DNA from 4 places in the Pseudoalteromonas sp. GABNS16E genome. Region 1 is predicted to be linked to each of the others. Evidence: predicted binding sites of a transcription regulator. Region 1 holds the regulator's gene; each other region holds the start of a gene.
The links. The regulator sigma-54, encoded in region 1, starts transcription at its own class of promoters, with help from an activator protein. The targets are predictions, from matches to a motif close to GTTGGCACGNNNNTNGNNT.
Positions count from the first base shown of each region.

Region 2: the regulator sigma-54 is predicted to act here: its motif matches at 3,648-3,666, upstream of PSI06_RS12555 (amidase family protein).
Region 3: the regulator sigma-54 is predicted to act here: its motif matches at 2,265-2,283, upstream of PSI06_RS04975 (FlgO family outer membrane protein).
Region 4: the regulator sigma-54 is predicted to act here: its motif matches at 5,638-5,656, upstream of dps (DNA starvation/stationary phase protection protein Dps).

Region 1 covers NZ_JAQREZ010000016.1:23,924-31,356, forward strand. Annotated here, with positions in the region: gene kdsC (3-deoxy-manno-octulosonate-8-phosphatase KdsC) at 1-331, shown strand, start outside; gene lptC (LPS export ABC transporter periplasmic protein LptC) at 328-882, shown strand; gene lptA (lipopolysaccharide transport periplasmic protein LptA) at 872-1,420, shown strand; gene lptB (LPS export ABC transporter ATP-binding protein) at 1,417-2,142, shown strand; gene PSI06_RS08775 (RNA polymerase factor sigma-54) at 2,212-3,711, shown strand; gene hpf (ribosome hibernation promoting factor) at 3,739-4,026, shown strand; gene PSI06_RS08785 (PTS sugar transporter subunit IIA) at 4,031-4,483, shown strand; gene rapZ (RNase adapter RapZ) at 4,503-5,348, shown strand; gene PSI06_RS08795 (HPr family phosphocarrier protein) at 5,389-5,661, shown strand; gene mgtE (magnesium transporter) at 5,921-7,279, shown strand; gene PSI06_RS08805 (zinc-dependent metalloprotease) at 7,326-7,433, opposite strand, start outside.
Region 2 covers NZ_JAQREZ010000029.1:7,376-14,808, reverse strand. Annotated here, with positions in the region: gene PSI06_RS12575 (alpha/beta hydrolase family protein) at 370-1,236, shown strand; gene yddG (aromatic amino acid DMT transporter YddG) at 1,257-2,177, opposite strand; gene PSI06_RS12565 (TetR/AcrR family transcriptional regulator) at 2,353-3,006, shown strand; gene PSI06_RS12560 (putative 4-hydroxy-4-methyl-2-oxoglutarate aldolase) at 3,010-3,492, shown strand; gene PSI06_RS12555 (amidase family protein) at 3,839-5,047, shown strand; gene PSI06_RS12550 (gamma-glutamyltransferase family protein) at 5,044-6,618, shown strand; gene PSI06_RS12545 (sulfite exporter TauE/SafE family protein) at 6,615-7,433, shown strand, end outside.
Region 3 covers NZ_JAQREZ010000007.1:93,219-100,651, forward strand. Annotated here, with positions in the region: gene galU (UTP--glucose-1-phosphate uridylyltransferase GalU) at 1-288, shown strand, start outside; gene PSI06_RS04965 (SPOR domain-containing protein) at 669-1,367, shown strand; gene PSI06_RS04970 (SPOR domain-containing protein) at 1,579-2,157, shown strand; gene PSI06_RS04975 (FlgO family outer membrane protein) at 2,317-2,910, shown strand; gene PSI06_RS04980 (FlgO family outer membrane protein) at 2,924-3,616, shown strand; gene PSI06_RS04985 (FlgO family outer membrane protein) at 3,625-4,302, shown strand; tRNA gene PSI06_RS04990 (tRNA-Arg) at 4,513-4,589, shown strand; gene PSI06_RS04995 (hypothetical protein) at 4,825-5,556, shown strand; one part of gene PSI06_RS05000 (IS3 family transposase) at 5,519-5,807, shown strand; AL1L pseudoknot at 5,797-5,913, shown strand; one part of gene PSI06_RS05000 (IS3 family transposase) at 5,807-6,738, shown strand; gene PSI06_RS05005 (hypothetical protein) at 7,273-7,433, shown strand, end outside.
Region 4 covers NZ_JAQREZ010000048.1:14,956-22,388, forward strand. Annotated here, with positions in the region: gene PSI06_RS16535 (catalase) at 68-2,140, opposite strand; gene PSI06_RS16540 (mechanosensitive ion channel family protein) at 2,371-3,204, opposite strand; gene PSI06_RS16545 (DUF2189 domain-containing protein) at 3,461-4,240, shown strand; gene PSI06_RS16550 (hypothetical protein) at 4,330-5,109, opposite strand; gene dps (DNA starvation/stationary phase protection protein Dps) at 5,720-6,235, shown strand; gene PSI06_RS16560 (alkaline phosphatase PhoX) at 6,486-7,433, opposite strand, start outside.

The sequences.
Region 1 (7,433 bases):
CTCAGAAATAGTACAAACTCGCATGAGCAGCTTAACCGTGCAGCACATTTATCAAGGCCAAGAAGACAAACTTATTGCTTATCAAGAACTCAAAAACACTTTAAAGTTAACTGATGAACAAATAGCCTATATTGGTGACGATGGCCCTGACATGCCAGTAATGGAGCGCGTTGGCTTTGCCGTTGCAGTAAACGATGCGCACCCGCTTATTAAGCGCTTATCGCATTACACTACGCAAATGCCTGGCGGCTTTGGCGCCGTTAGAGAGCTCACAGACTTACTTATGCTAGAGAATGGCATAGCGCTTACAACACAAGGCACCAGTTCATGAATGCAGCACGCGTTATACTCAGTGCGTTATTCATCGGCTGTATGGTTTGGCTTTGGTACCCTTATTTTACCCAAACCAATGTAGCGCCAGAGCAAGAACCTGAAGTAATTGCAAAGCCCGATTACACCGCTATAGAGCTTAAGCAAACAGCCTATGACGAGCAAGGTAAAATAAGCCATAAAGTCACAGCGGCTAAAATGGAGCTGTACCAACAGCTTGGTTTTACATTTTTTGAAAAACCTATTTTCACCTTGTATAACGAAAAACAAACATGGCGAATAAATGCAGACGAAGCAACGCTTTACGAAGATAAACAACTTATTTTAGAAGGTAATGTTGTTGCTAAAAATTTAGTTGATAACGCCATGATAGATAACATCAATGCCGATAACATCGAAGTCGACATTAAAGCGCTAACAATGCGCTCTGAGCAGCCAGTGGTTGTCACTGGGCCTAATTTAAAAATTGTCGGTAAAGGCCTTGAAGCCGATTTAAAAACCGAAGTAATAAAACTAATTAACCATACGCGAACAATATATTATGACCAATAAACTCACTAAAATACTTATTATCCCATCGCTAATGCTTGCATTTAGCGCCTCTGCTGCTGAGCCTGCGGCTCAACCGCCAGCAAATCAAATTTCTATTAGTGCAGACCGTCAAGAAGGCCAACTTAAAGAAAACGTAGGTATTTTTGAAAAGAACGTCGAAATTGTGCATGGTAATCGCAAAATTACAGCCGACCGACTCGAAGTACATAAACGTGAAGACTTAGGGGATAACAAACAACTCCTTATTGCCACTGGCAGCCCAGCCTACTTCGAAGAAAAACAAGACGATGGTACCGTAATGAGTGCCAGTGCAAACGAAGTACGTTACGACGTAGCAAAGCGATTTTTAACGCTTGTTGGCGATGCTGAAGTCGCGCAAGCCGGTCAAAAAATTAATGCTAAAAGTATTACCTACGATATGCAGCAGCAGCTTATTAGCGCAGAAAAAGACGAAAACTCTACGGATCGTGTCCACACAATTTTAGTGCCTGTTGAAGCAAAAATTAAAGAAAAAACAGGTAACGAAGGTCAACCATGAGCACCTTAAAAGCAGAACTATTAGCAAAAAGCTATAAAGGCCGCCAAGTTGTAAAAAATGTAGGCCTTGAAGTAGAAGCCGGCAGCATTGTTGGCTTATTGGGCCCTAATGGCGCAGGTAAAACCACCACCTTTTACATGATTGTAGGATTAGTACCTAGCGACAAAGGTAAAATTTCTATTGATGATAACGACATTACGTTATTACCTATGCACAGCCGCGCCCGCTTAGGCATTGGCTATTTGCCGCAAGAGTCATCAATATTTAGAAAGCTGACAGTTTATCAAAACTTAATGGCTATTTTAGAAACGCGTAAAGAGCTCAATAAAGCCGCACGAGAAGAAACGCTTAACAACTTACTTGATGAATTTAGTATTCAGCATATTCGCGATAGCCAAGGTATGGCGCTTTCTGGTGGTGAACGCCGCCGTGTAGAAATTGCCAGAGCACTGGCAGCGAACCCTAAATTTATTTTATTGGATGAGCCTTTTGCTGGTGTTGATCCGATTTCAGTGTTAGATATAAAGAAAATAATAGAACATCTTAAAAACCGTGGCATTGGCGTATTAATTACCGATCACAATGTAAGAGAAACCCTTGATGTTTGTGAAAAAGCCTACATTGTTTCTCATGGGGAGCTAATTGCATCTGGCACCCCAGAACACGTATTAAATGACAAAACTGTACGCGATGTTTATTTAGGCGAGCAATTTAGGCTGTAACATTTAAGCCACACCTACAAGCATCTGCTAATATTAATTATAACAACATAAAAGGATTGTTAGAGATACATGAGGCAATCATTACAGCTGCGCATGGGCCAGCAACTTACAATGACTCCACAATTGCAACAAGCGATTCGCTTGCTGCAGCTCAGTACATTGGATCTCAAGCAAGAAATACAAGAAGCACTTGATAGCAACCCGCTATTAGAAGTAGAAGAGCAAGATTACACGGAAGAGTCGGCTGGAAAAAATGAACAAAAAGCAGATACGGATGATGTAACCGTAAGCGCATCGGCTGACGATACAACCAGCGAGTACGAGCAAGACAGTGGCGAAGCTTTAAATAAAGACACCGTTAGCGATGATATGGCAATGGATGTAACTTGGGATGAGTACATGAGCGCAGCCCCTGCTGCATCCTCAGGCCCAATGCCGGAAGATGAGTCTATTTATCAAGGTGCCTCTACTGAAACGCTACATGAGTATTTAATGTGGCAGCTTCAGCTTACTCCTTTTAGCCCAACTGATGAAGCCATTGCTATTGCCATTGTAGAAGCTGTAGATGACTCGGGTATTTTAACGCTAAGTTGTGAAGAGATTTTAGAGAGCTTTAACCAAGAAAACGATGACGAAGTTGAAGTTGAACTTGATGAAATAGAAGCCGTTTTAAAGCGTATTCAGTTATTTGACCCTGTAGGTATAGCCGCGCGCAGTTTACAAGAGTGCTTGTGCATTCAGCTAAACCAGTTTGATAAAGACACCCCTTTTATAGAACAAACTAAAATGATCTTAACCGATCACATTGATCTATTAGCGGCACGCGACTATCGTACATTAATGAAAAAGACTAAGCTTAAAGAAGACGAGCTTAAAGAGGTCATGACCCTAATACATACCCTCAACCCAAAACCTGCAGATACAATAGTAAGGGAAGAGTCGGAGTATGTAATACCAGATGTGTCGGTTAAAAAAATAAAAGGCCGCTGGGTGGTAGAGCTAAATCCAGATAGCATGCCAAAAATACGCGTAAATAGTCAGTACGCGGCTATGTCACGTACCGTAAAATCAAGTGGTGATAGCCAATTTATTCGCTCTCACTTACAAGAAGCTAAATGGTTTATAAAAAGCCTTGAAAGCAGAAACGACACGCTGCTTAAGGTAACTAACTGTATTGTAAAACAGCAACAGGCATTTTTTGAACATGGCCCCGAAGCCATGAAGCCAATGGTTTTAAACGATGTTGCTGAAATGGTAGAAATGCATGAATCGACAATTTCGCGTGTTACTACGCAAAAATATATGCATACGCCACGTGGTATTTTTGAGCTTAAGTATTTTTTCTCAAGCCACGTAAGCACTGAAAACGGCGGCGAGTGTTCATCAACCGCAATACGTGCCCTAATTAAAAAGCTAATTGCCGCGGAAAACTCAGCTAAACCATTGAGTGATAGTAAAATTGCGGATATATTGGCAGAGCAAGGAATTAAAGTAGCTAGACGCACAATAGCAAAATACCGTGAATCGCTAGCTATTCCACCGTCAAATCAGAGAAAGAGTTTGATATAAGACGTAAAAAACAAAGAGGAAATGCTTATGCAACTAAACCTAACTGGTCGTCACGTAGAAGTAACTGATTCACTTAGAGACTATGTAAATAATAAATTTGCAAAGCTAGAAAGGCACTCAGATCATATTAGCAATGTGCATGTCATTCTCGATGTAGAAAAACTCAACCAAAAAGCAGAAGCGACTATTCATGTAAGTGGCGCAGATTTATTTGCCTCAACAGAGCACCAAGATATGTATGCCGCTATAGACTCGTTGATTGACAAGCTCGATCGTCAAGTCATAAAACATAAAGAGAAGCTTGCTAGACACTAATATTATGAAATTAAGTACATTAGTATGCCAGGACTGCAGCAAAGCTGCGGTCCTTTTTAGTAGTAAAAAAAGAATTTTAGAGTTTATCAGTGAGCTTGCTCATGAAAAGCTCCCCTACTTACCACAACAAGATATTCTTAATGCGCTGGCAAGTAGAGAAAAGCTAGGCAGTACTGGCATTGGCCGGGGTATCGCCATTCCTCATGGCAGAATGGGTGGCGTAGAAGAGCCGCTGGCTTTAGTACTTGTTAGCGACACGCCTGTTAACTTTGATGCTATTGATAACTGCCCTGTTGATATTTTTGTTGCACTCATCGTACCAGATGGCGATAACCAACAGCACCTAAAGACTCTGGCAACCATAGCTGATAAACTGAGCAACAAAGAATTTTGTAAACAGCTGCGTAGTGCTAAAACCGATGCAGAGCTGTATCAAGTAATTGTTGATCAATCGTAGTAAATACTAAGGGCTATAAATGGAGTTAATTATCATAAGCGGCCGTTCTGGTTCAGGTAAGTCGGTTGCTTTACGCGTGGTTGAAGATTTAGGCTATTATTGCGTAGATAATATTCCGGTCAACTTACTGCCCTCTTTAGTGCGAAGTGTTTCAGATAACTATGACAAAATAGCCGTTAGTATAGATGTTCGTAATATCCCCAAAGAACAAGACGAATTTAACGATATTCTCGAGTACCTTCCTGACTTTGCTAAACCCACACTGTTTTATTTAGATAGTGATGATCAAACACTGATCAAACGTTTTTCAGAAACACGCAGATTACACCCTTTATCCATCGATTCGCTGCCGCTTGATTTAGCAATAAAAAAAGAAAAAGAACTGCTTGATGTACTCGTAACGCGCGCTGACTTTATGCTAGATACCACCGATTTAAGTGTGCACCAATTAGCAGAGTCAATTCGCGAAAAAATACTGGGTAAAAAAGATAAGCAACTTATTGTAACGTTTGAATCGTTTGGCTTTAAACACGGCATACCTAAAGAAGCTGATTATGTTTTTGATGCTCGCTTTTTGCCAAACCCCCACTGGGAGCCTGAACTCAAACCGCTTACGGGCCTTGATCAACCAGTAAAAGATTTTTTGGCAAATCACAGCATAGTCCAAAAATTCACTTGGCAAATTCAGACCTTTGTACAAACTTGGTTGCCACACTTAGAGCGTAATAACCGTAGTTATCTCACTATTGCAATTGGCTGTACTGGTGGTCAACACCGCTCGGTTTATTTAGCGCAAGCCATTGGTGAGAGCTTTGCTATGACGCATCCGAATGTCAAAATTCGTCATCGTGAGCAAGAAAAGTAACCTTAAAATAATAACCTGTTCAGTTTAGGTATAGTAATTTATGCGCTGTGAAGACACATTTTTAATAAAAAATAAATTAGGCTTACACGCCAGAGCGGCAACGGTCCTTGCGCAATTAGCTGTGCAGTTTGATGCTAAAATCACCTTACACCAAGATGATAAAGAAGCCGCAGGCGACAGCGTATTAGCTTTAATGCTACTTGAAAGCAGTAAAGGTAAAGAAGTTAAAGTAGTCTGTGAAGGCCCTGATTCAGAGCAAGCTTTGCATGCGGTTGGGCAATTAATTGCACAACGATTTAACGAACAAGAATAATTTAAAGCACCATAGCCTTATAAGTTAAAGACTTATCTGGCCAAATTATAAAGATTTAGTAAATTAGGGTATTCCGACTCGCCTAATTTAGTGCTTTAATTTAGGGTAATAAAGCCATGCCCCTGCTAAATTTGGTTACTTAATTTTAAACACTAATTTAGCCCCAGCATTGGGTTTAGCACAAAAAATAAAGAAAATGACAGTGGGCAACACCACCTACTAAACACCTTTCCATTACACAAAAATATTTAGGATGCCAATGCCAGAAGCGTTTGAACAAGACTATCCACTACAGCAACTAAAACAAGTGACTAAATCACTTAATAGTGGGCAATTTGTTCAAGTAAGACGCATGCTAGCAAAAACAGCACCTTGTGATACAGCACTGCTGCTTGAATCCTCTCCGCATAAAATTAGACGCATGCTTTGGCAACTGGTTGACCCAGATGTGCAAGGGGATGTGCTAGAAGAGCTCTCTGAAGATGTACGTTTAGGTATCATTGCACAAATGGAACCTGAGCATATTGCCGCGGCCACTGAAGATATGGGCCACGATGATTTAGGTGAAGTCCTACGTAGCCTACCTGATACCGTGTACAAAGATGTGGTTAGCGCTATGGATACGCAAGACCGCGAACGCGCTACACAGGCTTTATCTTACCAAGAGCGCTCAGCAGGCGCGCTAATGAACACCGATACGGTGACCATTCGCCCAGACGTTACACTTGATGTTGTGCTGCGTTATATTAGGCTACGCGGTGAGCTGCCAGAGGGCACCGATGATTTATACGTTGTTGATAAACATAACTGTTTTTTAGGTGCATTATCACTTAGCACACTGTTAACTAATCCGCCTGAAAAAATTGTTCAAGATTTAATGGATGAAGACTGTGAGTCTATCCCTATTTCGATGGATGAAAGTGAGGTTGCTCAGTTATTTGAGCGCCACAACTGGATATCGGCCCCTGTAGTCGATGATAACGCCCACTTGCTTGGGCGTGTCACCATTGATGATATTGTTGATGTTATTCGTGAAGATGCAGAGCACAGCTTATTAAGCCTTGCCGGTCTTGATGATGAAGAAGACACCTTTGCACCTGTTTTAAAAAGCTCAAAAAAGCGTTCAGTATGGCTTGGCGTTAACTTACTCACAGCCTTAGCTGCCGCCTTTGTGGCCAGCTTTTTTGAAAGCACCTTAGATATATTACCTATTTTAGCTGTACTCAATGGCATTGTGCCCTCAATGGGTGGTGTAGCAGGTAGCCAATCTTTAACTCTGGTTATTCGCGGTATTGCCGTGGGCCATATTAACCAAACTAACCAACGATTTTTAATGGCTAAAGAGCTGGCGATAGGCGCATTAAACGGGGTTATTTGGTCAATACTTATAGCCAGTGTAATTGCGCTTTGGCAATGGGATTTTATGCTTGGCGGCGTGCTCGCATTTGCAATGTTTATGAACCTTGTAGTGGCCGGTGTTGCTGGCGCATGTATTCCTATTTTATTGAAAAAAATGAATATAGACCCTGCACTTGCCGGTAGTGTTGTACTTACAACGGTGACTGATATTGTCGGTATTTTTGCCTTTTTAGGCACCGCAACGTGGCTACTTATTTAGCAACCTGAGCTCAGGTTAAGTAGCCACTACACACTAAAACATATAATTAAATTGGTGAGCCCGGTGGCATTGGTAAAGCACTGAAGTTTTCAGGCCACTTACCTACTTTTAAAAACTGTTTTATTTGCTCTGCTAAATACTGTTTAAATGCGCT
Region 2 (7,433 bases), on a different contig from region 1:
CCCGTTATTGTTAGTGACAATAAGGCTACATTAGCAGCCAATAACCAGGCTTTAGCAAAATAAGTAGTACCCTTTAGTTATTTAAACCTTCCTCTCGCCCCATTTCATCTGGGGCGTGGTTTAATACCAACGCCAATAAATAGCTGATCTATTTTACTTGCTAAAACAACCCGTTTCTTTGTTGTAATTTTCGTTAAGGGAGCAACCATTTACAGCAATTTACGCCTAAACAGAATTGTTTATTCGGAATAAAATTTAAAACACATACTTAATGGGGTTGATATAAACAACGCACTCCCCTCTTGCCGAAACTGGTCTAACCAGATATTATTTTTACCTGTGTACTTTATATGGGAAATAATAATTCTAATGACCGCACCACACTTTGAGCACACCACTATTACCTGTAATAACAGGCAAACCCTAAGCGCCCGTGTATTTACACCCACCAGCGCTATTAAAGGTGCGGTGATGATTGCCCCTGCAACCGGTATAAAGCAGCAGTTTTATGCAAACTTTGCTACTTACTTACAGCAACATGGCTTTGGCGTTATTACTTTTGATAACAGTGGCATTGGCCAATCGCTTAAACGCAGCATTAAAAAAAGCAAAGCCAGTTTACAAAGTTGGGGTGAGCAAGACATGCCTGCGGTGCTTGAGCATTTGCAAAGGCTATTTCCTAATACGCAGTATCATTTAGTGGGTCATAGCGCCGGCGGGCAATTAGTGGGGCTAATGCATAACGCCAACGAGCTAAGCTCCGCGTTTAATTTTGCTTGCTCGTCGGGTAAATTAACTAATATGAGCTTAGCGTATCAGGTTAAAGCACACTTTTTTATGAATGGGGTTATACCCTTTAGTAATGCCTTGTTTGGTCATACTAAATCGCAGTGGTTTGGCATGGGCGAGCCCCTACCTAAAGGCGTAGCTAAACAATGGCGAAAATGGTGTAACGCCCAAGGGTATGTGCAATCAGCATTTGGTGATACCGTATTCCAACACTGTTACAACACGCTTTCTATGCCCTCAATATGGGTTAATGCTACCGATGACGATATTGCTAACAATGCAAATGTAGCCGATATGCTCTCGGTTTTTCCTAAGTTAAAAGCACAAACCCTAACCTTAAACCCTCACGACTATGGTTTGAAGGAAATTGGTCATATGAAATTTTTTAGCAAAAAATCTGACGGATTATGGCCACTTGCGCTTAACTGGCTAAACAAACACAGTTAAAAAAGGATGCGTTTACACCGTTAATTTACGGCGTTAATTTGCTTTTTAACTGGTTTCTCACGCGTTACGAAATAGCACACGAGTGAGCCGCCAGTTACCATTATTACTCCTTGCCAAAACGAGGCACTAAGCGTAATTGATAAATAAAACGCCGAAATAATCGCCGAAAAAACCGGCGTAAAATACGAAAGCGTACCAAGCAACATTAAGTTACCGCCAATAATAGCTTGGTTCCAAAGAGCATACCCGCTGCCAACAACCACACCAGCTAACACAAGCGTTACGGTCGCGTGCAGTGTAAAGGTCATTTTTGACTCGTCACTTAATCCATACAACACCCATAAGCTTAGTGCCGTGGCGATAAAAAACAGCACAATGGCATTTTGCCCATTGCTATTTTTTTGAGTAATTACACAGTAAACAGACCAAATAAAAGGTGCTACAAACGCCAACAAGTAAGCCGTTGGGTTACTGGCAAAATTACCCATAATACTGTTAAGAGATAACCCGCTATCGCCACCAACGCACCAAGCCACACCAAAAAAAGCGAGCAGCATACCGGGGTAAATCCAAACACTTACTTTACTACGGTTAACTATAATACTGAGCAAAATGGTAAGTGTGGGCCATAAATAATTTATAACTGCCATTTGTACCGCTTGGTGGCGATTATTAGCAAGCCCTACAAACAGCGCTAAACACACCTCGTAAAGTGCAAATAAAGCAGTGCCCCAAATAATATAACGCTTATTAAACCCAGCAAACTTGGGCCGTCCCATTACCAAAATTAAAAACAGCGCGCTTACACTGTACATAAGTGCCGCCCCACCTATGGGGCCAAATAACTCCGAAACATCCCTGAGCAAAGCCACTAAACAACTCCATAATAAAATAGCGGCAATGCCATAGAGCGTGTATTTATGATTAGAAAAAAAGTCCATTAACTACCTAAAAGTACTACTTATGTTTGACGTTACGCTAACAGTAATTAATGGGTTAAACAATTGTTGCTCATCATTTATTGTTATAAAGATGTTTTTGGCCTGCACTTAAGTGTTTGACCTTTTGGTCAGTAAAGTTACAATCATTCAACACGTTAAAAACAGCATCGCCATAATGAGCACACAAACAAAGCCAAATAAAAAAGAACTCACCCGAGTAAAAAACCAAACATTAATACTCGATGCCGCCGAGCAGTTGTTTTCTCAGCTTGGTTACGATGGCACCAGTATGAGTATGGTTGCCAAAGAAGCAGGCGTTCCTAAGGCCAATATTTTATATTATTTTAAAAGCAAAGACGGCCTATACGAAAACGTAATAGACCGCATTATCGCGCACTGGAACTTAGGCTTAGATAACGTAACCCCTGAGGACGACCCTGCACATGTGTTGTATCACTATATTAAAAGCAAAGTAATACTTGCCGTAAACCAGCCGCTGCAATCACGTTTATTTGCCAGTGAAATACTGCGCGGCGCTCCTTATTTGCAAAACTACTTTAGAACCAACACACGCCCGTGGGTAAAACAAAAGGTAGACGTGTTTCAGGCCTGGATAGATGCAAACAAAATGGATAATGTTGACCCTTACCATTTATTATTTACCATTTGGTCAACTACGCAGTACTACGCCGACTTTCAGGCCGAAGTGCTACTGGTAATGAACAAGTTAGAATACGACGAAACCGATGTGGCACAAATAACGCAATCAACTGCCCACATAATTTTAAAAGGTATTGGTTTAAAAATACCTGAGCACAGTGAGGCTTAACCCATGGATAATTTTACCACCCCAGACTTATTTGACGATCACCGCAATAGCGTACAAGTTGCCGACAGCGGCCTGCGCCACTTTGGTAAAAAAACCACGTTTAGTGGCCAAGCAGTTACCGTTATCTGCCCAGACGATAACTCGTTTGCCGCCGACATACTGCATGAAAACGGCAAGGGTAAAGTACTGGTTATTGATGGTTTTGCTAGCAAACGCTTTGCTTTTATAGGCGATATTATGGCGGAGCGCGCGTTAAAAAACGGCTGGGAAGGCGTGATTATTAACGGCTGTTGCCGCGACATTGAAATACTTGCCACTATGGATTTACCGGTTATGGCACTTGGCTCAACCCCGCGCAGTACATTAAAGCGTGGCTTTGGAGATAAAAATCAAACAGTGACCATGCTTAGTGCCACAATTAACCCTACCGATTGGCTATACGCCGATGTAAATGGCTTAATTATTAGCCCTAACGCATTACTATAAACGCCACACTTGCAACCAAGTTGGTGCAATCACGCACCAACTTGGTGTGTTTTCACCTCTAAATTACGCCTTCTTTAATACTTATATTTTTATAAATATCTGCTAAATCCCATACTAACCAAACAAAACCTGACCGAACGGACAACTTTGTTGCATTTGGCATTGCTTTTGCTTAGCTTTTAGGCAATATAATAGCTAACCGATTAAAAAGCGGATCAGGCTCTGTAAAATAAAAATAAGATGTTACGCAGTGGGCTGAAAAATAATAATAACTAATTCGTCTTTTTAATCACCCTAAATCTGATTATAACCAGTTGGTCAGATTTACTTTATAACGAGTGGTGATATGAGTACCAAAACAGATAATAATTTTACCGGTATTTTTTGTGACCATGGCCCTAACGCATGGCAAACACAAACCCACGGCACACTTGTAAATAAGCGCCTTGCGGTAAAAGATGTATTTGCTGTTAAAGGCGAGCGCAACGGCGCAGGTAACCCAAGCTGGTTTAAAGCAGCAAAACCTGCACAGCAAACAGCAAGTGCCGTAAACAAACTAATGAATGAAGGCTGTAGCTTTACAGGCTTTACCCATACCGATGAGCTGGCCTACAGCTTAGAGGGCAATAACATTCACTATGGTGCAGCACAAAACCCAAAACTTAAAGGCCATGCAAGTGGCGGCTCAAGTATGGGCTCGGCTGCAGCTGTGGCGGCTAACCTAGCCGATATTGGCTTAGGTACTGATACTGGTGGCTCTATAAGGATACCGGCAAGTTATTGTGGCTTATTTGGTATAAGGCCAAGCCATAACGTAATTGAAAAAGATGGCCTAATACCGCTAGCGCCCCCATTTGATACCATTGGCTGGCTTACGCAAAATGCAGAGCTGCTAAGCGATGTAGGCAATGTACTGTTACCAAATCAAGCTATTAATAACGTTGATACTTTAGTTATTTGCGAGCCATTATTTGAGCTGGTTGACCCTGTTTTACAAGCCCCACTTAAACAATTGCTTGAAAAAACCAAACCTTACTTTAAACACCATAAAGAATTTGAACTGCCTAACAGCAGCTTATTAAACGAACTGGCTGACAGCTTTAGAATACTGCAAGGGCGAGCAATCGCAAAAACGCATAAAGATTGGCTTCAATTGCCAGGGCTACTTCCCCAGTTTGCTCCGGCAATTGCGGCACGTTTTAACATGGCGCTTGCCCTAACCGCCCAAGAAGAGCAAGAAGCACTAAATGTACAAACCCAGTGGCAAACACTAATCGCTAAAAACCTAAACACAAACAGCTGTTTATTTTTGCCAACCACACCCACAACTGCACCTAAATTGGGCGCCGACACAAGCGCCTTACGCATGCAAATAATTACCTTATCGGCCATTGCGGGCTTGAGCCGCTCGGCGCAAGTACACTTACCATTGGCTAATTTAGAAAATGGCTACCCGTATGGGTTTTCATTAATGATGAGCCACGGCAACGATAAAAGCCTACTTGCCTGCGTACAACAATTAGCTGCCCATTTTAAACAGGACACACTTGCATGAGCACACACAACATTGCCTTTACTGCCCCGCATTTTGCAGCAACCGAGGCAGGCACCTTAATACTAAAACAAGGCGGTACAGCCACCGAAGCCATGGTAGCGGCAGCGGCTGCTATTAGCGTGGTATATCCGCATATGAACTCAATTGGCGGCGACAGTTTTTGGCTTATTGATAACCCAAACCAAAGTATACCCACTGCCATTGATGCCTGCGGGCGCGCACCAAACGATATAAGCGCCTATAGCAATGAGCCACACATACCAGAGCGCGGCGGTTTAAGCGCGCTTACTCAGGCTGCAACATTACGCGGCTGGCAAAAAGCCCTTGCGGTAGATGAGCACGCTGCTCTTTCGCTAAGTACTATTTTAGCCCCAGCCATAAAGCTCGCGCGCGAAGGCTTTACAGTGTCTAAAAGCTTGCAAGCAGGCTGCGAAAAGCTTGCCACCGCTTCAAACACTAACGCAGCCTTTAAAGAACTTTACATACCTAATGGTAAACCGTTGCAAGCGGGCCAACATTTTAAAAACCCAAAACTTGCCAGTATCTTTGAGCACTTAGCCGAGCATGGCTTAAACGCCTTTTACCAAGGCCCTTTAGCAGAGTCGTTTGCAAACGATTTAGCTGCCGCAGGCAGTGCAATTACACGCGCTGATATTGCCAATACGCAGGCCGATTTAGTAACGCCGCTCAGTGCTAATTTATCGGGCATACAGTGTTATAACTTACCCGCCCCCACGCAAGGCGTGCATTCTCTGCAAATAATTGGCGCTGTTAATACACTAAAACATTTAGCCAAAACAGAGGCCGATTGGATGCACTTGATTGTTGAGGCAACCAAACAAAGCTTTACGCACCGCCCTACACTTTGGGCAGACCCAGACGCGCTTGGCGATGATTATAAAAACGCATTAACTGATGAGCGCTTAAATGCGCTTGCCAGCAATATAAATATGAGCCAAGCCAAGCAATGGCCATTTAATGCAGAGCCAGGCGATACCGTTTGGATGGCAGCACGTGATAAAAACGGCCAACTAGTGAGCTTTATTCAAAGTGTTTACTGGGAATTTGGTAGCGGCATTTTGATGAGCGAAGGCGGCTTTGTATGGAATAACCGCGGTTTAAGTTTTAGTTTAAATAGCAACGATGCCAATGCCTTAAAAGCGCATAAAAAACCGGCTCATACACTCAACCCTGCTTTAGCAAAATTTGACGATGGTAGGCGCCTTGCCTACGGCACCATGGGCGGCGAAGGCCAACCACAAACACAAGCTGCTGTATTTAGTGGGTACGCATGGCGTAATAAATCAATTACCCAAGCAGTAAGCGATCCGCGTTGGTTATTAGGGCGCACCTGGGGCGATACAAGCACAAATTTAAAGGTAGAGCAAAGCTTAGTAATTCAAGTTAAACATGAATTAAATCAACGTGACCACGACTGGGTGAGCGTTGATAATAACAATGAAATGATGGGTCATGCAGGTGCCATTTTAGATACGCCTACCAGCCTTGAAGCAGCCACCGATCCTCGTTCAGATGGTCGCGCAACAGTAACTACAGCAGGAACACAATGACAGAAATAATAAATCAATGGCCGATTATAGCGGCCTTAATAGCAACCGGTATTTTTGCAGGTATTTTAGCAGGCCTATTTGGTGTAGGCGGCGGCATAGTAATTGTGCCTGTGCTGTACTTTTTACTGCAAGGCTTTGGCGTAAGCCCTGAGTCGGCCATGATGATAGCCACAGCGACATCGCTTGCCACTATAGTGCCTACTTCTATTTCGTCGATTCGCTCGCACCATGCCAAGGGCAATATCGACCTTGCTTTAATTAAATACTGGGCCCCGTTTATTTTGGTAATGGCCGTGATATGTAGCTACTTAGCTCATTCTATACGCGGTAATGCATTGGTACTTATGTTTGCCTGTATTGCCATTTTAGTAAGTTTAAACATGTTATTTAGAGCCGGCGCGCCTGCCCTAGTTAGTAAATTACCTGGTAAATTTGGCCAAGGCATTATGGCAAGTATTGTCGGTGGTTTATCGGTAATGATTGGCATAGGTGGCGGCACTATTGGCGTACCCATGCTAAACGCGTTTAACGTACGTGCTCATGTTGCCGTTGGCACCGCTGCTGTATTTGGCTTATTAATTGCGCTACCGGGCGTTATTACTTTATTAAGTATTGGTACTACACCCACCGATGCGCCGCTTGGCACGTGGGGCCTTGTAAACCTACCTGCTTTTATACTTATTATTCCGCTTACTATTTTGTTTGCCCCTATTGGCGTAAAAATTGGTAGCAAGCTAGATCAAAAACAATTAAAACGCGCCTTTGCCGTTGTATTAATGATAACGGGCATTCGTATGCTTATTCAGACTCTGGGA
Region 3 (7,433 bases), on a different contig from region 1:
CCAGTAGATGAAGCACCTTCAAACCTATCTGTAGTAGGGCGTTATGTATTGAGCGAAAACATTTGGCCACTTCTTGCTAAAACGCCGCAAGGGGCTGGCAACGAAATTCAACTTACAGATGCAATTGCCATGCTAATGCAGCAAGAAAAAGTAGACGCGTACGCAATGAAAGGCCGCAGCCACGATTGCGGTAGCAAAATAGGCTACTTAAAAGCAACGATAGAGTTTGCTCTGCGCCGCGACGAGTTTGCAGATGATTTAAAAACATTTATTAAATCGTTAATTTAGTTTTTATTAAATTACCAACCAAGGCGCCTGTTTAGGCGCCTTTTTTAGTGCTAAATTATTAATACCAAAATAGGTAAGGCTTTACTTAATTTTAACGCCGCCAGTAATAAAGATGGTCTACGCTTAATTATGTTCTGAATTTGACTTGCGTTATATAGCAACATAACGTAATTTATATTGTAAATTTTATGTTAATTGGCATCAAGGTTGTATTAAAAGCCAAACTCACGGAAGGGTCATGTTAATTTTATCTATGCAGGTAAATTAGCGTGCGGGAGCAAAAATCGCTCATTTTTTAAATTGCTAAGTTAAACGCTTTCTTGTGAGAATGTTTAACTGAAATGTAAGTGCACAGGCACTGCTTTCAGGATAACGGGTACATGCTTAAATTAAAAAAATACTATAAACACTTTTTTGTATGCCTTTTTACGCTTACGTTTGGCACGGCGTGCTCTATTACGCCTACCGTTAAACCTGCTGTTGATAATGAAATACCTAACACCACGCCCGATTACGTATTGATAACTGCACTAGAGCTTGCGCAATTAAAAGATGCCGCAATGCAATGGCAGCAAGCACGCGCCGGTATAGAGCGTATTTTAAAGCTTGAAAAAGAAATTACTTACCTGGTTAATCACATAGATATAATAAACTCTAAAGCTATTGCACAATCTAATGCAAGCCCTGCCTACAGCAGCCGTTACACTCGCACGCCTTCGCGTACAGCCAGTAACAAGCCACGTCGTCAGCAAACTTACAAAGCTGCTAAGAATAACCAAAAGCAAACTATAAAGCTTAATACCCCTAAACATGTATTTGCATTACAAGTTGCCTCGGTTGATTCTAAGCAGGATGTAGCCAAAGCCTGGCAAGAACTAAATACCAAAGCAGCGCCACTATTTAGAGATAAAATATTAACCAACGTAGAAACCGCAAAAATAAATGATAAAACCTTTTATCGCTTAAAGCTTGGCTCCTATAAAAACCTTAAAAATGCCAAAGCCGACTGTGAAGTATTTAAAATGTATAAGCTCGACTGCATTGTAAGTAACTACACCGATAGGCCAATTAAACTTTAATAGTGATACTAACCCGCAATAATAAATAATTATTTTACGGGGCTAATCGTGTTGCGTTCTGCGTTAATAAATCTCGTTTAGAACAACTAAATAGCGAATTTTTTTGCCTAGCTATCAATACGTTTTACTATCCTCAAAATAGATTACTTAATTAAGCTAATTGGTATAAAAGCGCAATAGATCCTAGCACGCGTGACTTGCTAAGCGTTGATTGGCTGTTAAAATAGCGCCCACTCTTACCCATATTAACAACATACTTATGCTGCACTACAAGGATTTTTTAGCCACATTAGTTTTAGGCTTTGCATTAGCAAACAGTGCTCACGCACTAGCAACGGCCCAAAAGCAGGCGGTGCTCATTAAAAAAGATGATTTAGCCGTACTCAAAGAGTCAGCGCAGCAGTGGCAACAAACCAAGCCTCAACTAGAAAGACTGTTAAAGCTAGAAAGTGAATTACAGCGCACAGTAGATAAATTAAAACAACTTAACGCGCAGCCAAAACCACAGCAAACTAACCACTTAGCTGTTGTAAATACAAATGCGCTGTTTGCTGTGCAAGTGGGTGCATATAAAAATAAAGCGGTACTTGAAGCGGCTATAAAGCAATTTCAATCGGCCTCAAATAAGCTTGAAGTAAATACCGAGCAAGTACTGATTGACCAGCACATCTTTTATAGATTAAAGCTTGGTGCGTTTAAAACAAAAGAAGCAGCAAACGATGCATGTAAGTTATTAATAAACAATAATACTTGCTTTGTAACCTACTACGTCAAAACGCCTCAAAGTTAATTAACCTGAACTCTGGTTAAGAGCCTTACTAGCATATTGAACTATCTTGATACTTAAATTTATTATCTCTGGCTAGAGATAGGTTTATTATCCAGAGTTTAGGTTAATTAGGCATAATAATTGCTTTATCCTCGGTATGTTTTAAAGAGGACGGCAACTATGCGCCTTTTACTGCCTTTAGTATTGTTAAATTTAACTGCTTGCAATTTGGTTCCGCCCCCAGAGCCGAGTGTGCCTACTGACGCGCCAAAAGCAGCAATGGCACCCTATACTGTTAACGAGTATGTAGCAAATCTAACCTCGCAGCTTAACCATGTAAATAGCGCTTTAAATGCCAATGCGCGCATTGGTGTGAGTAGTTTTTTTTATGCCGATGCTTTAGATACTAAGCTAGTAGCAGGGCAGGCCTCGGGTTTGAGCTTACAAATTCAAGAAAGCTTATTAACGCAATTTACCCAGCTTGGCTATCATACCGTTGAGTACCGCCTTGGCAATAACCTTATATTAGCGCAAAACGCAGACAGCATATTAAGCCGCGACTTAAGTAAATTACGCAATCGCCAAAATATTGACTTAGTCATCACCGGCACTGTAACGCGCCAACAGCATGCTTACATAGTTAATGCACGACTCGTTAATATTGAAAACAAGCAAGTACTGTCGGCAGGCAGCACAGAGATCCCTATAAATGTAATGTGGGGAAACGAAAAAATTCAGCAGCGTGACGGCTCTTTGTACCGCAGCGAATATTAATCAGGAGCACACCATGAGAAACCTATTAATTACCCTATGTTTGCCATTAGGCTTTGGCTGTTCGCAAATGTTAAATTCGCTACATTCAGAGCCGGAGCAGGTTGAGCAAGATAATGCAGCCCAGCTTGTTTCAGAGCAACGTGCGGTAAAAGCACCTGCACCAAATGAAGCGTTATTTCAGTCTAATTTAAACAAGCAAAGTAACTACACCAAAAGTGCCCCTGCAAAACGCAAAAATATAAACCATTATGTGCGCGGTATAATGCAAGACATGGTCGAAAACCTGCAATACGTAAACGACAAAACGCCACTTGCCGTTTCTAGCTTTGTATTTTTAGATGATGACTACAGCGATGGAAGCCTGTTAGGTAACCAAATAGCCGAAAGCTTTATGCACGAACTGCATAGTTTTGGAGTACCGGTTATCGATTTTAAAACCACCGATTATATGCGAGTAACACCCGCAGGCGACTTTGTATTTAGTCGCGATTACCTAGAGCTAAACCAAGATCAAAACTTTAATTACGTATTAGCAGGAACACTTGTGAGCCACCAAGGTGGCGTACTGGTAAATGCACGAATAGTGGGCATTAAAAGTAAAGCGGTAGTGGGCAGTGCGCAAGGGTTTATCCCTCAATCAGTGGTTGATGCGCTAAACAGTAGCTATCGCACCGACGGAATTATGCTTAAACAAGCCAGCGAGTGAGGTTGACCATGATTTACAAACTATCTGCTATAGCGGGGCTAACGGCAACGTTAGCATTAACTGGCTGTTCAATAACGCAAAATAATGAGCATAACGAAAGCATAAACACGCGCTCAGATTACACCGTGGTAACGCAAAGTAGCCAACCCACGCCAGTATATGCCAACCAATCTGTGCAGCAGCAAAGTGAGTACGACACAGCAAGGCAGTTTACACCGCTTAAACACCACAAAACGCTGGCAAACTATGTAGAGCAAATGGCGCTGGATTTAGTCGATACGCTTGAAGCCGAAGCGTCCGATAACAACAGCATCAACATAGCGGTTACCACCATTGTAGATTTAGACGCATCGCTTAATAAAAGTAATCAGTTGGGTAATCAATTAGCAGAGACGTTTATTCATCAGCTGCAAAAATTTGGCTACGGCGTGGTAGATTTTAAAACCATGGACAACATTGATGTATCAAACAGAGGCGACTTCGTGTTATCTCGCGATATAGAAAAGCTAAGCGAAAGCAGCATGGCTAACTATGTATTAGCAGGTACGTTAATTTACCGCCCAAATGGCGTAGCAGTAAACACCCGCGTTATAAATGTTCACAGCAAGCATATTGTAGCAAGCAGCCGTAAACTCATACCGCTGTACGTGTTAAACAAAGAAGATATATATTTATCAAGCAATTAAGTTAATTTTAGCTTGATATGAAAAACAAGATGCCGTTATAATTTTTGTAAGCTGTAAGCTGTAAGCTGTAAGCTCGGTGCGGCCTCTTAGTTAAATGGATATAACGGCCCCCTCCTAAGGAAAAGGTAATGTGAAAAATTGAATACTTGATTTTGTGTAACTTATTATAAAACGCAAATTTAAGGTTAGTAAAAGCTAACCTCAAAACATCCGCCCCTAGCTCAGCTGGATAGAGCGCGGCCCTCCTAAGGCTGAGGTCAGAGGTTCGAATCCTCTGGGGCGGGCCACCTCCACCACTATATACGTGGGACATTTTTGGGACACCTTATTTTTAATTAAAATTGAGGTTATAAAATGCTCCAAACAAGTTATCTTTTTAATAGTTGTACTGCTTTTACCAAAAACAGTTCATCGAACCTTCCAAAATTAAAAGTCAAACTCTCCCATATTAAATTAATCGGGAGAAAAAAATGAATGCGTTTACTTTGTATATTTTTTACCTCAAGCTCGGGAGGTATAAATATGGCTACTTTCGTTAAAAGAAAAGACAAGCAGTGGCAAGCAAGAATACGGAAAAAAGGTTATGCACCACTATCAAAGACATTCAAGACTAAAGCTGCTGCACAACAGTGGGCAAGTGAAATCGAACTTGAAATTGATAAAGGCTTGTTTGTTTCTAAATCTGACGCTGAGACTAGGTTAGTTAAAGAGTTTTTAACCCGTTACCTCATTGAAGAAGTTCCTAAAATGAAGTCGTTTTCTTCACATAAAAGCAATATAAAGTTATTAGATGATTACTTTGGTCATTTAGCTTTAAATGCTTTAACCCCAGCTCTTATTAGAGAGTATAGGGATAAACGGCTTGATTACGTCAAAGGGGACACCGTCAGGAAAAATATTTCACTTTTGGGAAGGGTAATTAAGCATGCTATTACAGAATGGGACGTACATTTACCATTTGGTAATCCTGTAAATGCGGTGAAACTTCCACCTAAGGGTAAATCTAGAAATCGCAGGTTAATGTGTGATGAAGAGGAAATATTATTAAAAACCGCAAAGGAATACGATGGCGTCATTGAACCAATAATTCGTATAGCAATTGAGACGGCAGCACGGCGTGGTGAAATCCAGCGCTTATGTTGGCAAAATATCAACTTTAAAGAATCTGAATCGCCCCGTGTTTGCCAGAGACTCAATAACTTGAGAAACTGGAACTATGAAAAAATCAAATCGCTATACATCAGAATTTCGTGAACGTGCAATTAGGCTTGTTACCACACAACAGCATGAATACCCTTCTCTTTGGGCTGCGCTAGTATCGATTTCAGATAAACTGGGATGTACCCCAGAAACACTTAGAGCATGGGTCAAGAAATCTCAAGCTCAACCGTCTAAACCCTCTTCTAATACGCAATCAACTGAAGAACGCCTTGCCGTCTTAGAGCGCGAGAATAAAGAGCTCAAGCGAACGAATGATATCCTGAGGCAAGCTGCCGCTTTTTTCGCCCAAGCGGAGCTCGACCGCAAACAGAAGTAATAGTGGATTTTATTGATGCTTGCAGAGAGCATTACGGTGTCGAGTCAATTTGCAAGGAATTGCCGATTGCACCATCAACGTATTATTCTCATAAACAGATACAAAGAGAGCCTGAGCGACTGTCTAACCGCAAAAAGCGTGATGCTGAGCTGATAATACTCATTCGCGAAGTGTGGGAGGATAATATGTCAGTTTATGGTGCAAGAAAAATATGGAAGCAGCTACAGCTTGACGACCATCAAGTCGCCCGCTGTACAGTCGAACGATTGATGCGAGTTATGGGAATTCAAGGTGTTCGTCGGGGTAAAGCACATAAGACAACGATACCTGACGAGCAACAAGATAAGCCACTTGATTTAGTTAATCGTCAATTTACTGCTGAGCAGCCAAATCAACTTTGGGTAGCTGACATCACCTATGTTGCCACATGGAGTGGGTTTGTTTATGTCGCTTTCGTGATAGATGTTTTTTCACGATACATTGTAGGTTGGCGTGTATCAACGACAATGCACACAGAGCTTATTCTTGATGCGTTAGAGCAAGCTATTTGGCATCGTGGCAACCCCGAAGGGTTAATTCACCACAGCGACAGAGGCAGCCAATATTTGTCTATACGATACACTGAGCGACTTGCTGAAGCTGGAATTCAAGCGTCTGTAGGCAGTGTGGGTGACTCTTATGACAATGCATTGGCTGAAACAATAAATGGATTATTTAAAACAGAGATTATTCGCAGAAATGGCCCGTGGAAGAATGTTGATGCTGTTGAATACGCAACGTTAGAGTGGGTCAATTGGTTTAATAATCAACGCTTATTATCTTCAATTGGGTATATTTCACCAGCTCAATATGAAACAGACTACTATGATAATTTAAACGAGTCAGGTAAAGTGGCCTGACTTAAACAAACTGGTCTCCGATGAACTCGGGGCGATTCACATATACTAGCAACAGAGAAAAACTTAAAAAGCTCTGTTGATAGTATTAAAGATTTAGCGCTCGTCTCTCAGGAGACTGTACACGAAGTTGAACTAAATATTCAGCGGCTAAATGAATCGCTTAAAAATGCAAATCACTTAAAAGAAATCAAAAAATTGAAATGGATATTGATTTCTATATCCCTCATCTTTGTATCAATCTCGATCCCAATATTTCACTTTAATATTGCTTATTTCAAAACCTTCTTTTATTAGGCTTTATCCTGAATAATTTAAGGCCTATGAGCCAAGCCTATTAGTAAATATTCCAGTTACCGGAAAGCCTTTGCCGTCCAACACCTCTGTATTAAGCTTTTCACTTTACGATGAATTACCTTCAACAACTTAATTTAAATAAACTTTTTAAAGGCGTTTTCAAAAGACTATAAGTGTATAATTATGGCGCAGGTTTTGCAGTTAATATCACTCATACGATCATACTAAGGAAAAGAACCTATGCGAGTTGATGCAAACGTACATTATTTTAATGGGAACCAGCGTACCAAGCCTTCAACAGAGGCCTCAACGTCATTTTCGGCTGCATTAACAGCAGCACAAACAGACAATGATAAGACTGACAGCAGCACAAAACAGGCGGATTTCACTAGTATGACCCG
Region 4 (7,433 bases), on a different contig from region 1:
ACCAGTTAGCCATAAAAAAACCACACCCTTTACAGGGTGTGGTTTTTATTTGCTAAAGCGTTTTGTTCTAACGCTGCCAAAATCTTAAATTACGCAATGTTTCAATAAACTTATCTGCAGAGTGCATGTTTAAATCTATCCACCCATCGTCGGCTTTACCATCAAGCCCTGCGGCTTCAAATAATGCCATGGCATCTTTTGTGTAGCCTATGTATTTCATGTGCGCGAACGCATCGCTCACAAAGTCTTTCGCCTCAGGGATACCAGCAAGCTTCTTAGCGCCCTCTTGCGTTGCAAGTACCATCACCGCATCGTAAAGCACCGAAGGGCCGCCATTGATTACTTGATCCGCTGCTACATGCTTACCTTTACTGCAACATGCACCACCTACTTGTGCGGCAACAATTTCGTAGTTAGCACCTTCAGCGTCTAAGGCATTTGTAACCGAATTAAAAATATCAGCATCAAAGCCATCGCTCACTAAAATTCCTAACTTACGACCTTTAAAGGTATCTGGCGCATTTTTTAAAATACTTAGCGCATCTGATACAGGTAAATCGTTACGCGTTGGCATAGCAGCTTCAGCCGGCTCTGGCATGTCTTGCAGGCGCAGGCCTTTTGCAACTTCTTGCGCTAATGTGTTGTCTACATTTAATAAGTGCGAAACCACACGCTCACGAATCGGCACATGCTCTACTTTTGAAAGCTCAAATACAAACGCATATTGAATGTGCGCTTGCTCTACTTCTGTTTGGCTTAAGTAAAATTGGCGCGCTTGGCTGTAGTGATCGCTAAATGTTTCTGAGCGATAACGCAGCTTATCTCCACCGCTTACTTCTGGCTCGCTTGAGCTTTTAAAGCCATGCACTGGGCATTCGCGGGGGTTATGCTCATCGCCGCTCCAGGAGTTTGGCTCGTAGTTAGCACGCCCTTTAGGGTTATGCATTGCCATGTGGCCATCTTGTTGAAAATGACGCATTGGGCATTTAGGCGCATTAACCGGAATATGCGTAAAGTTAGGACCGCCTAAGCGTTTGGTTTGAGTATCTAAATACGAAAAGTTACGCCCTTGCAGTAATGGGTCGGGTGTAAAATCAAGCCCAGGTACAATGTTTTGAGTACAAAAAGCGACTTGCTCTGTTTCAGCAAAAAAGTTATCAACTACACGGTCAAGCACCATGCGGCCCACAATTTTTACTGGTACTTGCTCTTCAGGTATAAGCTTGGTGGCATCAAAAACATCAAATTCAAATTCATCAGCAAATTGCTGATCAAACACTTGTACACCTAGCTCCCACTCTGGGAAGTCGCCTTTACCAATAGATTCCCACATGTCTCTGCGATGAAAATCAGGGTCAGCACCATTAAGTTTAAGCGCTTCGTTCCACACTACTGACTGCATACCGGCTTTTGGTTTCCAATGAAACTTAACAAATTTTTCATCGCCATTTGCATTAATAAATTTAAAGGTATGAACACCAAAGCCTTCCATAAAGCGTAAAGAGCGCGGTATGGCTCTATCTGACATGGCCCACATAATCATATGAATTGACTCAGGCGATAAACTTACAAAGTCCCAAAAGTTATCGTGAGCGGTTTGCGCTTGCGGAAAACCACGGTCTGGTTCAGCCTTAGCTGAGTGAATTAAATCAGGAAACTTCATCGCATCCTGAATAAAAAATACAGGTATGTTGTTACCCACTAAATCCCAGTTTCCTTCTTGGGTGTAAAATTTAACAGCAAACCCGCGAACATCACGTGCTAAATCGGGAGACCCTTTATTCCCTGCCACAGTTGAGAACCGTGCAAATACCGGTGTTTTTTCACCTTTGCGCTGAAAAATATCTGCACAGGTTAAATCTTCAAGCGTATCGTAGGTTTCAAAATAACCATGAGCACCGTAGCCTCTGGCATGTACCACACGCTCTGGAATGCGTTCGTGATCAAAGTGAAACAGCTTTTCGCGCATTACATGATCTTCTAATAAACCTGGGCCGCGCTTGCCTGCACGTAATGAGTTTTGATCGTCGCTAACAGGGCACCCTTGCGCGGTGGTCATCGTTGGGTATTCATTAGAAGCCTTTTGATGTAATTCGCCACCATGCCCTTTATTGCCTGAGTATTTAAATGATTCAGCCATGTTTAGTCCTTCATACAATTTGATTTAATGGGTCGATAGTTTTTATGAGCTTTAAAACTAAAAGCGACTATGCAAATGCAAAATAAAGACCAGCCATCCAACCTAGTAAAAAAGGGCTATACAGACAAAAAAGTAGTATTTGAGGTAATTTATAAAAGAAAAAATTACACAGGCGTGTAACTTTTTCAGACAAAAAAAGAGCACTTATAAAGTGCTCTTAGGCTTAAGCCTTAATCTTTATTCTCGTTAACTAAAATAACTTTACGATGTGGGAATGGAATTTCGATATTGTTTTCATCAAGGGCTTTTTTAATCAGCTCTGGCACCGTGTATAAAATTTCGAAGTAGTGCTCGCCTTTACAAAAAGGTCTTACTAAAAAGTCTACCGAGCTGTTGTTTAGTGTTTCTACTTCAACAAAAGGAGCAGGGTCTTTTAGTATGTGTGGATGAGCCTCGAGCACGCTATCAATAACTTTGCGAACAGCGTCGGTGTTTTCATCGTATGCCACACCAAAGTGCATATCTACGCCACGAATAGGGTGATGCGAATGATTAATAATTTGCGCTCCCCAAATTTGGCTATTTGGGATAATAACTTGCTGATTATCGAACGTTTGCAAAATAGTTGTAAACATATCAACCTCGGTCACTTTACCAAAGCGCCCTGCGGCTTCAATAAAGTCGTTTACTTTGTAAGGTCTAAATATAAGTAACATTACACCTGCAGCTAAGTTAGACATAGCACCTTGCAGCGCTAACCCAATAGCTAAACCTGCCGCACCTAATAGCGCAATAATTGAAGCTGTTTGCACACCAAAGCGGTTTAACACGGCAATAAATACAAACGCTAAAATAACATAGCGCGCCATACTGCCTAAAAAGCGAAACAGCGTGTCATCAAAGTGAGTATATTTATGGCATAAACTAATAATCATATTACGCACTTTACCCGCAAGCCATAAGCCTATTAGTAATATAACAATTGCCATTAGAATATTTGTTGCCCACATTACTGCTGCCGGCAAATACTGATTTACATCAATATTATTTATTATCTCGTCCATTTTATTGTTCCTGTTAGACTGGTTGTAAATATAAAATCACATTAAACACTTAATGTTAACTTTTTATTAACCAAATTACGAATTTTTACTTATTCGCTGTATTTGCCTTTCATTTTTATCACCAATAACAGTTACAAAAACAAATCAGTACATAAATTGACCGAAAATATTTTTTATTGCGTATATATTGTTCAATTTGTAAATAAAGCCAATGTGTTCTAAACCTTTAAGAGACACCTTGTTAAGGAGCGTTGTTATGCCAACAACAAATACGATTAATAAACACTCTGAATTTGCCCGCTGCATTGAATGCAATAAGGTAAACACATTTGCGGCTTTTCACTGGCTAGCACTGGCATTTAAAGACATGACCCGTGCGCCCATATTGAGCCTTATTTACGGGGTAATATTTACCATTATTCCTGTTGCTATTGTTTACTGGGCAATGTTTACAGGTACATATTTAGTAATACTGCCTGCAACCGTGGCGTTTGCATTAATAGGCCCAGCCTTTGCGGCAGGCCTTTACGATGTAGCATGGGAGCTTGAAAAAGGCCATAAACCCACACTTAGCCACTCTATAAAGTCGATGTTTAGAAACCCAGTAGGCGAATGGGGCTTTGCAATAATGCTAATGGTTATCATGATTGCTTGGATGCGTTTAGCTGCGCTTGTGCATGCTTTATATCCTAGCCACGCCAATCCCACCTTTGAAGAGTTATCGGCGTTTTTAACGTTAGGCAGCATAATAGGAGGGGTATTACTGGTGACTGTATTTTCGCTTTCTGCTTTTGCTCCACAAATAATGATGGAGCGACGAGTAGATATTATGACCGCTGTAATCAGCTCTATGAACGCTGTAAAAACTAACTTTGCCGCTATGGTGGTATGGTCAATTTGTATATTTGTATTGGTAGCTGTTGGTTTTGCTACCGGCGCCACGGGCTTTATTGTAATTATGCCTTTGCTTAGTTACGCCAGTTGGCATGCTTATATTGCAGTTATTAAAACCAAAAAACCTCGTGGTTATGAGTAACAACCAACCACTTAAAGTTCCAACCACACTGACTAAAAATAGCGCCAAAAGGCGCTATTTTTTTATCAGCCTAGCAAAGCAAGCTTTGCTTAAAATACCCAAATAGCATGTAAAAAGGGCTGGTTTTCTATTTTATTAGTCCCTAACTTGTTGTACCAATAGCGCCACTCTACCCCTACCATTAACTGTTGCGGGTTTAAATTAAAGTTTTGCCCTACATCCCAATGCACAGCGGGTTGAGCAAGCAACCACTCATTAACTTTATTGCCTAGTTCGTCATCACGCCCAGAAATATATTCTACGTGGCCGGTAAAATAAAATGCTTGGCTAGCTAGTGTAAAAGGAGCACCCCATGCAAGGTCTATAAAAATGCTGTTGTCTTGCTTGGCTAGCTGTTCTTTTTCCACGCCGCCGTTGGCATCAATGTAACCTGCAAAAGTAGTTGTTAAAAAATCAAAGCCTGGGGCATCCCAGCTGAGCTTGATGCCTGGGGTGTATTTCATTAACCCCTCTTCACCGGCGTTTATACCAAACACTAAACCTGTGTCTTTTATTGCACCATAACGCACAGAGGTATCAAAGGCTTTTGATAAGCTAAGTGTTGTGTACCACTCGCCATATATACCCGTATCTTGAAAACCATCACTAAGGCTGTCGTTTAAAAAGTCGATAAAAAAGTAATTATCACCTAAGTCATGCTCTGAGGCATGCTCTATGGTGTAGGTGCGTGTAAATGACGACTCCCCGGTAAAGGGATTTAAGGCATCGCCAAAATTTGTGTGAAGCTGTGTGACGCTCCAATTTTCTGCTAGTGCTGAGTGAGACAAAAGCAGTATAGATGTTGTAAACAGTGCTTTTAAAAAATTCATAATTTATTTACATAACCCCAATTAAAATGCGGCGGGAGTATATCAGTGAGCATTCACCAACTAAAGAGATTAAATAAGCACAAAGGCTGATTTTTAAAATCTAAGCAGTAAAGCCCAGTAGCGCGGCTTTAAAAGAGCAGCGTTAGCCCTGTATAAAACACCTGAATTAATCATTACGAAGGTAATAAATAAGCACCTTTATATTTTGTATACCCTTGCTTAGCTTATTTACTGGGTTTTATTTAGAGGTTGTAGCGCATGCAATATTAAGGTGAGCTTTAAAGGCAATTTAATAACGGCATGAATTGTAAGGCTAGGTACTTTAGGTAGCTGTATTACACTGACTATGCCTTATTGAGCATAAACAAATTTCAACTCAATCGATAAACAGCCACAGCTTTTTACTACTGTGCACAATTTACAAAAATAAGTGCATAAAATTCATATTCTACGTCTCTCCCTTTTTAACCCTACGTACCCAAGTAAAAATAAAACATTAAATATCAATAGCTTAAACAAATAAACTTGGTAGGCATAGGCTTTGCTTCATGTATTGCAAGTTAAATGGTAGCAATGGCTACATACAACAAATTACACAACGGGAGACATTATGAGTAACTCACAACACCCAATTGAATTTACAGCCCCAGGTATGGATAACGAATCAGCAAAAAAAACAATTGAAACACTCGATAACCGACTCGTAGCGCTTTTAGACTTACAACTTACTTTAAAGCATATTCACTGGAATGTAGTAGGCCCAAGCTTTATTGGTGTGCATGAAATGTTAGACCCACAAGTCGATGCTATTCGCGAAATGACCGACACCATCGCAGAGCGTATTGCTACATTAGGCGGTACGCCACAAGGTACACCTAAGTCAATTGTAGATCGCCGCACATGGGAAGAATACTCATTAGGTAAAGCTTTTGTAGTAGAGCATTTAGGTGCATTAGACAAAGTATACAGCGGCGTAAACGCCGACCACCGCAAAGCCATTGGTACGCTGTCTGAATTAGACCCAGTATCAGAGGATATGATCACCAGCCAGCTAGGTGACTTAGAACAGTTTCAATGGTTTGTACGTGCACACATTGAATCGTCTGCAGGTAAACTAAATCATTAATTTATTACCCACTTTGCCATACAAGGAATGTTAATAAGAGCTAAAGGACTAGTAAAGATACAAGGATACGTTACATAAGTAGGTACAGGATGAAGTGCAAACTACAAGGACCCGTTGCTTATTACATAAAGGATGTAGTAAATGCACCAAGGATGATTAAAGCTTGCTAACGGATTTGGTAAACCTACAAGGATTGTTAAAATACAAACGCCTAGTATAGGCATGCTAAGCGTTTGTATTTTTTACCACTTTAAAGCTTAAAACTATCCCAAGGACCAGTAATAGCCAACGTTTTAGTTGGCATGTATACGTTTACAAACAAGGTTTGCCCGTCAGGTGAAAAACACGCCCCAGCAAGCTCTGTTTGCGCATGCAATTTAGCAAAGTTATACACCTCTCCTTTGGGTGTCACCCCGCGTAAATGGTTATTCACCGTGTCTGTGTATTGATCCTCACATACAATTAAATGCCCGTTAGGTGCTACCGTTAAATTATCACCAAAGTTGTATAACGACTCGTTTGTACTTTCTACAAATAGTTGTATTTTACCAGGCTCATTTTGCTCTAACTCAGTGCCTTCGTTTTTTGAAGGTGTGTACTTCATTACCTGACCTAACTGCTTTTTGCCCCCATTAGTACAGCAAAAATAAAGCTCATTTTTACCCCAATGTATTCCCTCTCCTCGTGCAAATAAGGCTGCACCTTTTTTATAACCTTGCTTACGTAGGTCATCATTTGGGCTTTTAGGGTTTGTGAGCGTTATCCATTCAACTAAAAGGTCGCTGTGTAATGGCATGGCCGGTGAATCCCAATTTCGGCTATCAAACTGAGGCTGGTTTTTAATTACCATAGCTTGCAATGTGCCGCCTTTATTTAACTTATCGCGATGATGAGGAATAAACCGATAAAACAAACTATCGCCTCTATCTTCAGTTAAATAAACAATACCGGTTTGTGGGTCTATTGCTGCGGCTTCATGATTAAACCGGCCCATATCATATAATGGCTCTGGCTTAATTAGGCCTTTGGCGCTGGCTGGTACCTCAAAAATGTAACCGTGAGATTGAGACAAGCCATCGCTTTTATCCATAACGGTTTCTTCGCAGGTTAGCCAACTGCCCCACGGCGTTACACCGCCTGAGCAGTTTCTTATTGTGCCACACAGCGATAAATACTCTTGCTCGCGCTTTTGCTCTTT